Regions from separate parts of the Pediococcus sp. M21F004 genome, predicted to be linked through region 2. Evidence: predicted binding sites of a transcription regulator. Region 2 holds the regulator's gene; each other region holds the start of a gene.
The links. The regulator NrdR, encoded in region 2, represses ribonucleotide reductase genes. The targets are predictions, from matches to a motif close to ACACNATATATNGTGT.
Positions count from the first base shown of each region.

Region 1 (4,292 bases), 430 kb from region 2:
TGTGACTAAATGATGCATTAATAAATAACTATTAAAAAAGGGAATTGATAGCCTCGCTTAGTTTCGACGGCCGTCAATTTCCTTTTTAAAATTTCTAAACGTTATTAAATTTAACCAGCGACAACTTGGAAAAAGAGAACTGATCCCCATTTTTCTGATTTAATTAAGCCTTTTGCAGTCTTTGCAGCGGCATCTAAATCAGTGGCAGAGGTTTTAAATTCCATGCGCATTCCAGTTTTTTTGACGAATTCAAAGTTAAAATCGCCGTCAGTATAGTTAGTTAAAAGCTCAACAATTTCATCTTGTTTTTGTGGTGAATTTACAATAATCATGTGTATATCTCCCTGTCTTATGTATTTGTTTGATCTGATCAAGTAAATTCTATAATAAAGAGGATTAAAAGTAAACCCTTACAAAATAGCAAACTTAAAATGACGTTAAGTTTTTTAGAGTGGCATTCATTTTGAAGACGAAAAATCTGAATATTTTGTGAATCTTTCAAAAATCTCTATAAAATAATAAGTTTGAAGTGTATGCTTGGACATGGAGATTTATCACGCAATCATGATGGTTTTATAAAAGGAAATAAAAAATGAATGATAAAAAAAGAAGGCAGCTTAACCGAACAGTTTTTAAAGCTTTTCCATGGGTCATGGGAGTTCTTTTGATTATTTTGGTGTTCCTTCAAATTAATAGTAATAGCAGTAAAGCCCAATCTAAGTCAGGCACTGATAGTAGTCAACAGACCACTGTCAGTTCAAGTTCTTCTGAAGTCACGAATAAACAGAAAAAAATTAAGGCCGAACTTGCGAGCTATTTAAAAACGGTGACCAAAGATGGGACAGTCAGTGTCAGTTTTTATAATTTAGGTGCAACACCAAAAAGTAAGGCAGCGGCTAGCACGGACGCAGCTGTTTATAAGCCGGGGAGTTTGGCAACTGAAGCCAATGCTCACACCGCGCAAACTGCGGCTAGCACTTATAAATTATTTATTGCAGCTTATCTGATGCACCAAAAGCAAAATGGTAAATTTAGTTGGACGTCGAGTAATACAGAAGGATTTTATCAGATGATTGTGGATAGTGCCAACACCTTTGCTGATAGCGAGCTTGAAAACTATGGGATGGCAGCTGTTAATAAATTTATCGGCAGTCAGGGCTGGTATACGCCGGTATTTCAACAAACGGTTATCGCCAAGACGACCAGTCACGGCCTGATGCTCTTGCTTAAACAGTTGGCGGCCGGAACCGGTCCATTTAAAAATGCCAGTGATCGGGAAAAAATTCTAAAATTAATGAGTGAACAAATTTATCGAACGGGAATTCCCGCTGGCGCAAGTGCTGCCAAGACGGGAACCAAAGTGGCTGATAAAGTTGGCTTTCTAAATGATACCAACAATGATGCTGGAATAGTGACCTTACCCAATGGTCAGAAATATATATTGGTTATTATGACCCATGGTCACGGACAATCGGGCTTTAGTGGTTTTCCTAAAATGGCTGAAATCACCAAAAAAGTTCAAACGATCGTTTATGGGACAAATGCAGGAAAATAAGGTTTGAGTTTAAATAAGGAGCAGGAATTTCTTAACCGAAATTTTTGATCCTTTTTTTGTTGGCGTGATTACTTTAAAAAAACTTTTTTCGAGGCAAACGGCAGCACCACACCTTTAGTCAACTTGGTTAAAAAATTTCCCAAAAAAGTCATATACAAATATAGTTAAACGGTCTACTATATATAGTATGCACAGCAAATAAAAACACAACTGATTGTGTACTTTTGCTTACTAAAAGGAAATAATCGATTACATATAAAGCAGTAGGAGGTACAATATGATATCAACATTTCAGGACAAATTAGGACTATTACGAACATCACTTATTCAAAAAAGAGATGGTGAACAGACTAAATTTTACCCGTATAAGTTACTTTTTAGTCTTCGACAGGTAGTGGCAGATAAAAAAATTCAGGATCAGATTTGTGAAGCATTGGTCAATCAATTTCATGATCAGGCAGTGATTAGCACCCAAGCAATTCATGATGCGGTGATTGAGCAATTAAAAAATTGTGGTTTAGAAGATTCAGCAACGGCTTATGCAGATTATTTTGATAAAGAGCAGCAGAATTTTTCTGATGCCACCAATGTGCAAAAGCGCATCGAAAAAGTTTTCGAACGGGATGCCGAAGTTGTTCATGAAAATGCCAATAAGGACAGCACTATTTTTAATACACAACGCGATTTGGAAGCCGGTGCGGCCAGTCGGGCGATGGGCTTGAAGATGTTACCAGAATTAGTTGCGAAGGGCCATTTACGGGGCGATATCCATTGGCATGATTTGGATTATTCACCAGTTACCCCGGAAACTAATTGTTGTTTGATTGATTTTGATGGGATGCTTAAAAACGGCTATAAAATTGGTAATGCCGAAGTCGATTCGCCGCGGTCCATTCAAACGGCGACGGCGCAAATGGCTCAGATCATCGCCAATGTGGCGTCACTTCAGTACGGCGGTTGCTCTGCTAATCGGGTAGATCAATTATTGGCACCATATGCCGAAATTAATTATCAAAAACACTTGGCTGACGCTAAAGATTGGGTTTCTCCAGATAAGCAAGAAGCCTATGCCAAAAGTAAAACTAAAAAAGATATTTATGATGCGATGCAGGCTTTGGAATACGAAATTAATACTTTGTATTCTTCCCAGGGGCAAACGCCTTTTACAACGGTGAATTTCGGGCTCGGAACCAGTTGGATTGAACGTGAAATTCAAAAATCCATTTTAAAAATTCGAATTAAAGGATTAGGTACCGAACACAGAACAGCAATTTTTCCGAAATTAATTTTTACACTTAAACGTGATTTGAATTTGCATCCAACCGATCCTAACTATGACATTAAACAATTAGCGATTGAATGTTCTACTAAACGCATGTACCCCGATTTATTAATGTATGACAAAATCAAAGAACTGACGGGTAGTTTTAAAACACCCATGGGCTGTCGTTCATTCTTACAAGGATGGCGTGACGAAAATGGTAAAGAAGTTAATTCAGGTCGGATGAATCTTGGCGTCGTGACCGTTAATTTGCCTAGATTAGCGTTGGCATCAAACGGTGATAAAAAATTATTCTGGGAAATTTTTGAAGAACGCATGACTCTATGTCATCAAGCGTTGGCTTATCGCGTGGAACGGACCAAAGAGGCAGAACCCAAAAATGCGCCATTACTCTATATGTACGGCGCTTTTGGTAAGCGCTTGCCAGCTGATGGCGATGTGGATGAACTTTTCAAAAATGAACGCGCAACAGTTTCATTAGGCTACATCGGTTTATATGAAGTTTGTACCGTCTTTTATGGTCCAGACTGGGAGCATAATGCCGAAGCCCATGATTTTGCGGAACAGATTGTCAAAGCGATGTGGAAAAAATGTGCTGATTGGACAAAGGAAAGCGGCTATCATTACAGCCTGTATTCCACACCAGCCGAATCGTTGACCGATACTTTCTGTCGCGATGATATTGCCAAGTTTGGTAAGGTCGCCAATGTGACTGATAAAGAGTATTACACGAATAGTTTTCATTATGATGTTCGCAAACATCCAACGCCTTTTGAAAAATTAACCTTTGAACAAGATTTTCCTAAGTATGCTTCCGGTGGCTTTATTCATTATTGTGAATATCCAAATCTAACCCAAAATCCCAAAGCCTTAGAAGCAGTCTGGGATTGGGCTTATGATCATGTCGGTTATTTGGGAACCAATACCTCAATTGATAAATGTTATAAATGTGGATTTAAGGGTGAATTTAAAGCAACGGCGCGGGGCTTCCAATGTCCGCAATGTGGTAATCATGATCCTCAGTTCTGTGATGTGGTTAAACGGACATGTGGGTATCTCGGCAATCCACAACAACGCCCGATGGTTCACGGGCGGCACGTGGAAATTGCTTCAAGACGGAAAAATTTAACAACGGAGATGATCCAAAATGCAGCGAAAAACGCACGGTCCAAACAATCCGATGCCGAAAGAGTGGTTGGCTAAAGATTTAAGTTTACAATATATTGCCGATTACAAGGCTTTTAACTTTGTCGATGGCGAAGGAGTTCGCTGTAGTTTATATGTGAGTGGTTGCCCATTTCATTGCCCAGGTTGTTACAATGTGGCGGCGCAAAACTTTCATTATGGCAAACCTTACACGCAAGAATTAGAAGATCAAATTATGGAAGATTTGAGCCAAGATTATGTCCAAGGATTAACGTTGCTGGGTGGCGAACCATTTTTAAATACACAAGT
Region 1 covers NZ_CP177314.1:991,519-995,810, reverse strand. The annotation lists gene ACLHK8_RS05255 (peptide ABC transporter substrate-binding protein) at 1-13, shown strand, start outside; gene ACLHK8_RS05250 (hypothetical protein) at 111-332, opposite strand; gene ACLHK8_RS05245 (serine hydrolase) at 593-1,555, shown strand; gene nrdD (anaerobic ribonucleoside-triphosphate reductase) at 1,833-4,040, shown strand; gene nrdG (anaerobic ribonucleoside-triphosphate reductase activating protein) at 3,985-4,292, shown strand, end outside.
Region 1: nrdD (anaerobic ribonucleoside-triphosphate reductase) is a predicted target of NrdR. The motif match lies at 1,729-1,744, and genes of this name have one in related genera.

Region 2 (4,292 bases):
ATCAATCTTTTATTTTTGGCGACGATTTACACCCACCATGGTAACCTCTGTAGCCAAAAACTTAATTCGTTCCATTAGGCGCTTCGCTTTTAATGGTTCCGACTCACCGCGCTGGTTAATCTGTAAATGTTCTGTTTCTAATTGGGTCATCGAAAAATTAGAACTAAAAAATGTGGGTAATTCATTTTGCATACGATATTCTAAAATAACACCCAGCACTTCATCTCGAACCCAACTAGACATCGCATCCGCCCCCACGTCATCTAACATCAAAATGGGTGCTTTTTTTACAAGATTTAATTTTTCGGCCAAATTATTTTCGCCAATGGCATTTTTCATTTCAACTGCAAAACTTGGAAAATGAACCAAGGTAGATTCATATCCTTGCGTAGCTAATTCGTTAGCAATTGCGCCTAAAAGATAGGTCTTTCCCACTCCAAAACTACCTGTTAAATAAAGACCTTTGTGAAATTGATGGGGGTCTTTTTCATAAGCTTGAATAAAATTCAAGGCAGCCGTTAACGCAGTCTGACGATCCTGATCCGGAAAAAAATCGTCAAACCGAGCCCGTCTGATCATTTTTGGCATATTAACAGCCTTAACGCGCATATTAAAAGCACGTTGTTTTTCGTTTGCTAATAACTTTTTGCTGGGTTGATAAGACACCTCAATCATATGATTATTTACAATCAAAATTGGCTGATATCCGGGCATTAAGGTTGGCTCATTACGATTATATTTATCACGTTCTTGAACATATTCATAAAGTTTTGACGCAGAACGAGCTACACCATCAGTAGATAACTCATTTTTATGTTCTTCACAAAATTTGAGAACATCTGCATCTTCGTAAACCGGAGTCATTAGGTCCTGAAATTTCGTGTCTAATTGACGTTTACTCATGAGTTCTTTTAAAACCTCACGTATATTTTCCATGGCTAATTTTCCTCCTTATTCTGTTTACGCATTTCTTTCAAACGCCGCTGCAAAAGTTCTTGATCACTCTTTTTAATTGGGGTCGTTTTAACAGTTGGTGTATCATTTTTTGCCCAATCTGGTAATGTTTCTTTTTCAATAACTTTTCGTGTACTTATCCTTGGCTTACGAGCGCTATTTTTTTCAGTAGCAAAACTTTTAATTTGTAGAATAGCATCTTCTGGTGTTGAAACGTGTGCCCGACTCCAGCTGTTCACCACCGTATCCACTAATTTTCCAGGGAGCGTTGTGACGCCCCGGTCAATAACAATGTATGAGAGCAAAATATTTATAACACTCACTGGAAATAAATTCCGATCAATTAAATCTTTAAGTATTTGTTTTTCACCGTACGTGACATAGCCACCATGGATAGCCATCTTCAGATTTTCCAAATAAGTTGCCGGTGCATAGGACTTAGCCGCTTTAATCAGCTGCTTGTCTTCTGACGTCAACTTGTTTTCGTCTGTCTTCGAACTTTCTACTGGTTTAGTTTCTGTACTTGAAGGACTCGCCGCATAACCTTGTTTATGGGCCGTTTGGCTAGTAAAGCTTTTAGAAATCTGTTGTTGTAATTTCTTGGTGTTTAACTGATTGGTCACTAAATCCGTTGCTTGACCAATTTGACGGCTCATTTCAACTTCGTCAATTCCATACAAAAGGTGTTCACTCAAGATTAGTCGTTGGGCTTGATTAACAGACTCCCACTTGGTAAAACCATGACTCAGAAGGTCTTTTAATAATTTAAAATCAAAATCATTGTTTTCAACCTTGATTGGTTGATCCTCCGTTTGTGATTTTGCCTGCTTAAATTCTGCTTGAGTCTCACGAATTAAGGAATTAGGTTCTTTAATCGTGTTATCTGAAATATGAAAAGCAGTCAAAAAATCAGTTGAAACATCTTTTAGATTTTTTTTATCAACCTGCGTTAGTTTAAACTGTGCAGCAAGTTCTTTAAACCGATTTTCACCAATGGCTTCAAGAAGCAAGCTGCTCAGCAAATCATCCTTAAAAAACGCGTCTGGTGATATAGGTCTGATCAATTGATACACAAAATAACGGCCAAGGTTATCTTGTCCTTCAAAAGATTTAAGTAATCCGATTCCCTCCAACTTTTGTCGACTCAAGTAGAAATTGGGTAAATCACAATTCAGAATATCAAATAATTCTAAATGCGACTTTCTCTCTGAACGAATGGTTGTCGGACTCATTTCGGTCCAAAGCGTCAAAAATAAGCTAAACGCCTTAGCTCCAATAATCGGTTGGTATAAAAAAGTAAGGACTTTTTGATCAAAATCGCTCAAATAGTCCCTTTGAGTAACTAAAAACCCATCTTTGGGGCTTAAATTAGCCCATCCTTCATTCATTATGACTCGCCACCATCATCTTTTTTGGAAGTTTTCTTTTTAGTCGCTTTGTCTTTTGCCATCATATCTTTCAATTCTGACATAAATACATTCATATCCTTAAATTGACGGTAGACACTGGCAAAACGAATATAAGCAATTTCATCGACTTTTGCCAGTAAGTTCATGACATACTCACCAATGATTTGGCTAGAAACTTCATTTTCGCCTAGAGCCCGAATTTTGTTTTCAACTTCATCCACAATTTTGGACATTTCGTCCATACCAACTGGCCGTTTTTCAGCAGACCGAATAAGCCCGCGAAGTAGTTTTTCTCGATTAAACTCTTCTCGTGTCCCGTTTTTCTTAATCACCAACAAAGGTGATGCTTCAATTCTTTCAAACGTTGTAAATCTAAAACCGCATGCTTCACATTCTCTTCTGCGGCGGATCACACGCCCATCATCTGTTGGACGACTATCCACCACTCGAGAACCATTGTGATGACAATGTGGACATCTCATGGGCACTCTACCTCCACTTACTAACGTAACTTACTATTGTCAAGCCATTTTACCACTTGCTGACGCGTTTCTTCAATAGACCCACTGTTATCAATCACAATATCAGCGAAACTAATCTTCTTTTCTAAGGACCACTGCGCCGTTATTCGCTGTTCAGCTTCTTTTTTAGAAAAGCCATCACGGCGGATTAAACGCTCCCGTTGAACGTTGGCATCACTCACAACAACCATAATTTGATCCACAAACTTCTGATATCCTTGTTCTAAGAGCAGTGGCGCGTCCAAAACAATTAATTTTGTCGACTCTTTTTTTTCTGCTTTTAATGTTTGTAGAATTTTCGTTCTAATTGCCGGTTGCATCACCGCATTAAGTTTTTGTAATTGCACAGAGCTTCCAAAAACAATTTTTCCTAACCGATTTCGATTTAGCTTAGCACCATCAAAAATTGCATCCCTGAAAATTGTCCGCAGTTGGTCAGCAACTATAGTCCCTGGCTGCACAATCTCACGAGCAATCTGGTCTGCGTCAACGACTGGATACCCTAGTTTTTTTAAATAACTGCTAACCGTTGACTTCCCTGTAGCAATGCCACCAGTTAATCCTAAGATAACTGTCATTAACCTTTAACCTCAATTAATTTCTGACAAAACGGACAAAAATGAGTCCCCCGTTGAGCCACTTTAATCCGCTCAATCGCTGTACCACATCGTTCACAGGGTTTTCCAGTTCTTTGATAAACATGTAATTGATTTTGAAAACTTCCTGCATGTCCACTAGCATCTAGATATGAAAAAACGGTGGTCCCCTTTGCTTGAATCGCTAAGTTAAGTTCTTCAAAAATTTTCTCTCTTAGTGTAACAATCTTGCTAAGTGAAATGGTATTCGTAGGTTGTAACGGGTGAATTTTTGCTAACCAAAGGACCTCATCACAATAAATATTGCCTAGTCCAGCAATCATATTTTGATCCAACAAAAACGATTTAATGGATTTATGATGTTTTTTCATCGTTTCCGCCATGTATTCAACACTTAGCGTTTCCGGGGTTGGTTCCGGCCCAATTGTTTTCAGACCAGCAACAGTAAATTCTTCGCCCGTTGGTACTAGAACCATACGCCCAAATTTTCTTGTATCGTTATAGCGTAACTCTGAACCATCTGTAAACTCAAAAACCACATGATCATGTTTGTTTAACGGCATTTCATGTGAATGAACAGAATACTTTCCTTCCATCCGTAAATGCGACACCATAGATTGTTGATCACTAAAGTGAAAAAGAAGATATTTTCCACGGCGATCAATTCCTTGAATTGTTTGGCCAGTTAAGGCTTTGGTAAATTCGGTTACATTTGGTAAAACCATTTTTGGATAGTAAATATCAATTTTTTTGATTTTTTTACCGACAACTAGGGCATCTAATCCACGTTTTACCGTTTCAACTTCTGGTAA
Region 2 covers NZ_CP177314.1:560,467-564,758, forward strand. The annotation lists gene dnaI (primosomal protein DnaI) at 10-936, opposite strand; gene ACLHK8_RS02935 (replication initiation and membrane attachment family protein) at 939-2,342, opposite strand; gene nrdR (transcriptional regulator NrdR) at 2,342-2,845, opposite strand; gene coaE (dephospho-CoA kinase) at 2,866-3,462, opposite strand; gene mutM (bifunctional DNA-formamidopyrimidine glycosylase/DNA-(apurinic or apyrimidinic site) lyase) at 3,462-4,292, opposite strand, start outside.

Region 3 (4,292 bases), 800 kb from region 2:
GAATCTTTTGTGGCTCCGTTGTTGCTAAAATAAACACGACATTAGCTGGCGGTTCTTCCAAAGTTTTTAACAAAGCATTGAAAGCCCCCGTGGACAGCATATGGACTTCATCAATAATGTAAATTTTGTAGTCTGCTTCAGTAGGCGCATACTTGGCTTTATCACGAATATCTCGAATTTCTTCCACGCCATTATTGGAAGCAGCATCGATTTCAATGACATCGTTTAAGCGCCCTTGCGTAATTGCTTTACAAGTTGCACATTCATTACAGGGCTCACCATCTTTTAAATAACGGCAGTTAATTGCCTTGGCAAAAATCTTGGCAGCCGAAGTTTTCCCAGTTCCACGCGGACCCGTAAACAAATAAGCGTGACTAGTTTGATCAGTAATTAAAGCATTTTTTAATGTTTGCGTAATCACTTGCTGTCCCACAATTTCGTCAAACCGTTGTGGACGCCAAACGCGATATAAAGCCTGATAGCTCATTTTTGAATTCCTCTCAATTGTTTACCTATATAAAAAACTCTTAGCCATGTTGACTAAGAGTCTTACCAATTTCCTAATAACTTAAGGCACAAGACAGAGCAGACTTAGTGCTGCTTCCTTCCGGATCTGACACAATTCGTGAGTCCATCCTTGCCTTAAGGCCTCTCGGCACTATTAATAATACTCGAAATCACTAAAAATTTCTACTAATTTGTTTACTTTTTTTAAGCTTTTTTCTTCGAAGCCGAATTTCACGAAAAAAATCTTGCATAATTTGGCTTGATTCTCTTTGAAAAAGTCCTTCATAAACCCGTACTTGATGGTTTAAGCGTTGATCATTCAAAAGCTGATACAAGCTTTGAACTGTGCCAGCTTTTGGATCTCGGGTTCCAAAATAAATTTCTGGCAGCTGTGAATTAATGATTGCTCCACTGCACATCATGCACGGCTCAACAGTAACAAACAATTGACAATCCCATAACCGCCAACTTTTTAAGGTTCGGCAAGCATCTTGAATTGCCACAACTTCTGCATGCGCAGTTGCGTCTTGATTCTGTTCTCTTAAGTTGTGACCACGGCCAACAATTTGATTTTTGTGGACAATGATTGCCCCAATTGGCACCTCACCCATGAATTTTGCCTTGCGTGCTTCTTCCAACGCCAAGCTCATAAAATAAAGCTCTTGGTTTGGCGACAGTTTATTCTGCATTGTTTTCCTGCTCTTTCACGCTCTTAATAATGTAGTAACCTTTTTGTTTTAAAACAATCTCTGCATTGCCAAATACGTGGGTCATCGTTTTTTTTGCTGAAGGTGCGCCTTGCTTTTTTTGCAAAACGATCATTAATGAGCCTCCCACCTGCAAATGTGCAAAAGCATCCGTTAAGATTTTGGTTACAACTGTTTTACCTGCCCGCACCGGTGGATTGGATAATATCGTGTGATAATCTTTTTTAGAAACTGCTTCATAAGTATCTGATTCCCAGATTGTGACATTTTGAATGCCATTTTGCTCAGCGTTTTGTTTGCATAAATCAAGTGCCCTTAAATTTACATCAACAAGATCAACGTGAATTTCTGGCACCGCCTTCGCGATTGCTAATCCAATTGGCCCATAACCACAACCAACATCCAAGACATCTCCATGACTCAGATCTTTCAAATCAACCGCATCCAATAACGTTCGGGTTCCAAAATCGATGGTTCGTTTAGAAAAAACGCCACTGTCTGAATTGAAAGTTAAATTTTGAGAAAGCAATTTAAATTGCCATTGTGTTTTTTCATGTAAAGCATCCGGATTTTGTGTATAATAATAATCAGTCATTTAATTATTTCCTTTTCATTTTAAAATCTATTATTTTTAAAGTTAATTTCTATTATAAAGGAATATCCACCGAAATTCACAACTAACTTAGCGTTGGGTCGTCCCTAAATAAGTTGCACGCAACCTGAACAAAAAAACTTTTTCTTCAAAACCTTGTCGGGCCACCATATTTAGTGCTTGTAACATAATTGACACTAAATATGGTGGTTTTTTCATTGAATTTTACATTAGATGTTGTATACTGAGGATATTCAAAAAACACAAAAGTAACAAGAAATCGAGGGTGGGCAACATGAGTGAAGTAACTATTTATACAAAAAACAACTGTATGCAATGTAAGATGACAAAACGTTTCTTAAGTGAACACAATATTCCCTTTAAAGAACGGAACATTAATACAAATCCTGATTACATTGATTATTTAAAATCTCGCGGATTTCAAGCCGTTCCCGTAGTTGAATCCAATGGTAACGAACCAATTGCCGGATTTCGACCTGATGTTTTAAAACAACTTGCTATCTAACAGATCGACATATTTGTTAGGCCATTAAAACGCACCATGCTGCTTGTCACAGCTAGGCGTTTTTTTATTTATCCCATTTTTAGGCAGGATCCCAGAAAGGCGTGTAAATTATGAGTCTTAAGAACCTTAAAGATGTCACATACTACGATTTAAATAACGAAATAAATATTCCAGTTAACAATCAAATTCCCTTGAACAAGGACCATGAAGCTCTAGCTGCATTCTTAAAAGAAAACGTCAATCCTAACACCAAGCAATTTGATTCATTACAAGACCGATTCGACTATCTAATTAAAAATGACTACATAGAGGAGGACCCAATTAAGAAATATTCTCCTGAATTTCTGCAAAAGCTTTACGATTTTTTGAATTCCCAAAATTTTCATTTTCAATCTTTTATGGCTGCTTACAAGTTCTACGCTCAGTATGCCTTAAAAACTAACGACAACAGCTATTATTTGGAACACTTCGTAGATCGAGTTGCCATGAACGCAACCTACTTTGCGGACGGTGACGAAGATCTAGCTATGTCAATCGCTGATGAGATTATTCACCAACGTTATCAACCTGCTACGCCAAGTTTCTTAAATGCTGGTAGAAAACAACGGGGCGAACTTGTTTCTTGTTTCTTAATTCAAGCAACTGATGATATGAATGCTATTGGCCGAACAATTAACTCTGCACTGCAACTTTCCAAACTCGGTGGTGGTGTCGGAATCAACTTAAGTAATTTGCGAGAAGCTGGTGCCCCTATTAAAGGTATTGAAGGCGCTGCTAGTGGCGTTGTCCCTGTTATGAAACTGTTAGAAGATAGTTTTTCCTACGCAAATCAACTAGGCCAACGTCAAGGTGCCGGCGTTGTTTATCTCAATATTTTCCATCCTGATATTATTTCCTTTTTGTCTGCTAAAAAAGAAAACGCTGATGAAAAAATCCGTGTCAAAACCCTTTCCCTGGGTGTTGTGGTGCCTGATAAGTTCTATGACCTCGCGCGTCATGATGAGGACATGTACTTATTCAGTCCTTACTCTGTTGAAAAAGTTTACGGAAAACCTTTCTCTTATGTAGATATTTCTGCCGAATATGACAATATGGTAGCTAATCCAGCAATCACTAAAACAAAGATGAAAGCCCGTGATCTGGAAAACGAGCTTTCTAAATTACAACAAGAATCAGGCTATCCTTACGTAGTGAACGTTGATACAGCCAATCGCGACAACCCAATTTACGGGAAAATTGTGATGAGTAATCTGTGTTCTGAAATCATGCAGGTTCAATCGCCATCTGAAATCAATGACAAACAAGAATACACAACAATGGGAACCGACATTAGCTGTAACCTTGGTTCCACAAATATTGTTAATATGATGAATACCCCTAACTTTGGTCATTCTGTTGAGACAATGGTCCGCGCCTTAACTTTTGTTACCGATCATTCTAATATCAGTGTTGTCCCTTCCATTCAAAATGGAAACGCACTTGCTCACACAATTGGCCTTGGCGCCATGGGCTTACATGGTTATTTAGCTAAGAACCACATGTACTATGGAAATGTAGACTCTCTTGATTTTACAAGTGTTTATTTCATGCTCCTTAACTACTGGACCTTAAAAGCTTCCAACGAAATTGCACGCGAACGTCATGAAACTTTCCACAATTTTGAAAAAAGTAAATATGCAGACGGTAGTTACTTTGATAAATATGTTTCCAAAGATTGGGGTCCAAAGACTGAAAAGGCAAAGGCTTTATTTGAAACAATTGATATCCCAACTCAAGCCGATTGGCAAGCACTAAAAGAAGCTGTTATGAAAGATGGCCTCTATCACCAAAATCGGATGGCGGTTGCACCAACTGGCTCGATTTCTTACATTAACGACGCCACCGCTAGTCTCCAACCAATTGTTAACCGAGTTGAAGAACGTCAAGAAAAGAAAATTGGTAAAATTTATTTTCCAGCTCC
Region 3 covers NZ_CP177314.1:1,846,522-1,850,813, reverse strand. The annotation lists gene dnaX (DNA polymerase III subunit gamma/tau) at 1-487, opposite strand, end outside; RNA gene ffs (signal recognition particle sRNA small type) at 563-649, opposite strand; gene tadA (tRNA adenosine(34) deaminase TadA) at 681-1,196, opposite strand; gene ACLHK8_RS09195 (class I SAM-dependent methyltransferase) at 1,186-1,809, opposite strand; gene ACLHK8_RS09190 (redoxin NrdH) at 2,102-2,332, shown strand; gene nrdE (class 1b ribonucleoside-diphosphate reductase subunit alpha) at 2,443-4,292, shown strand, end outside.
Region 3: ACLHK8_RS09190 (redoxin NrdH) is a predicted target of NrdR. The motif match lies at 2,001-2,016, and genes of this name have one in related genera.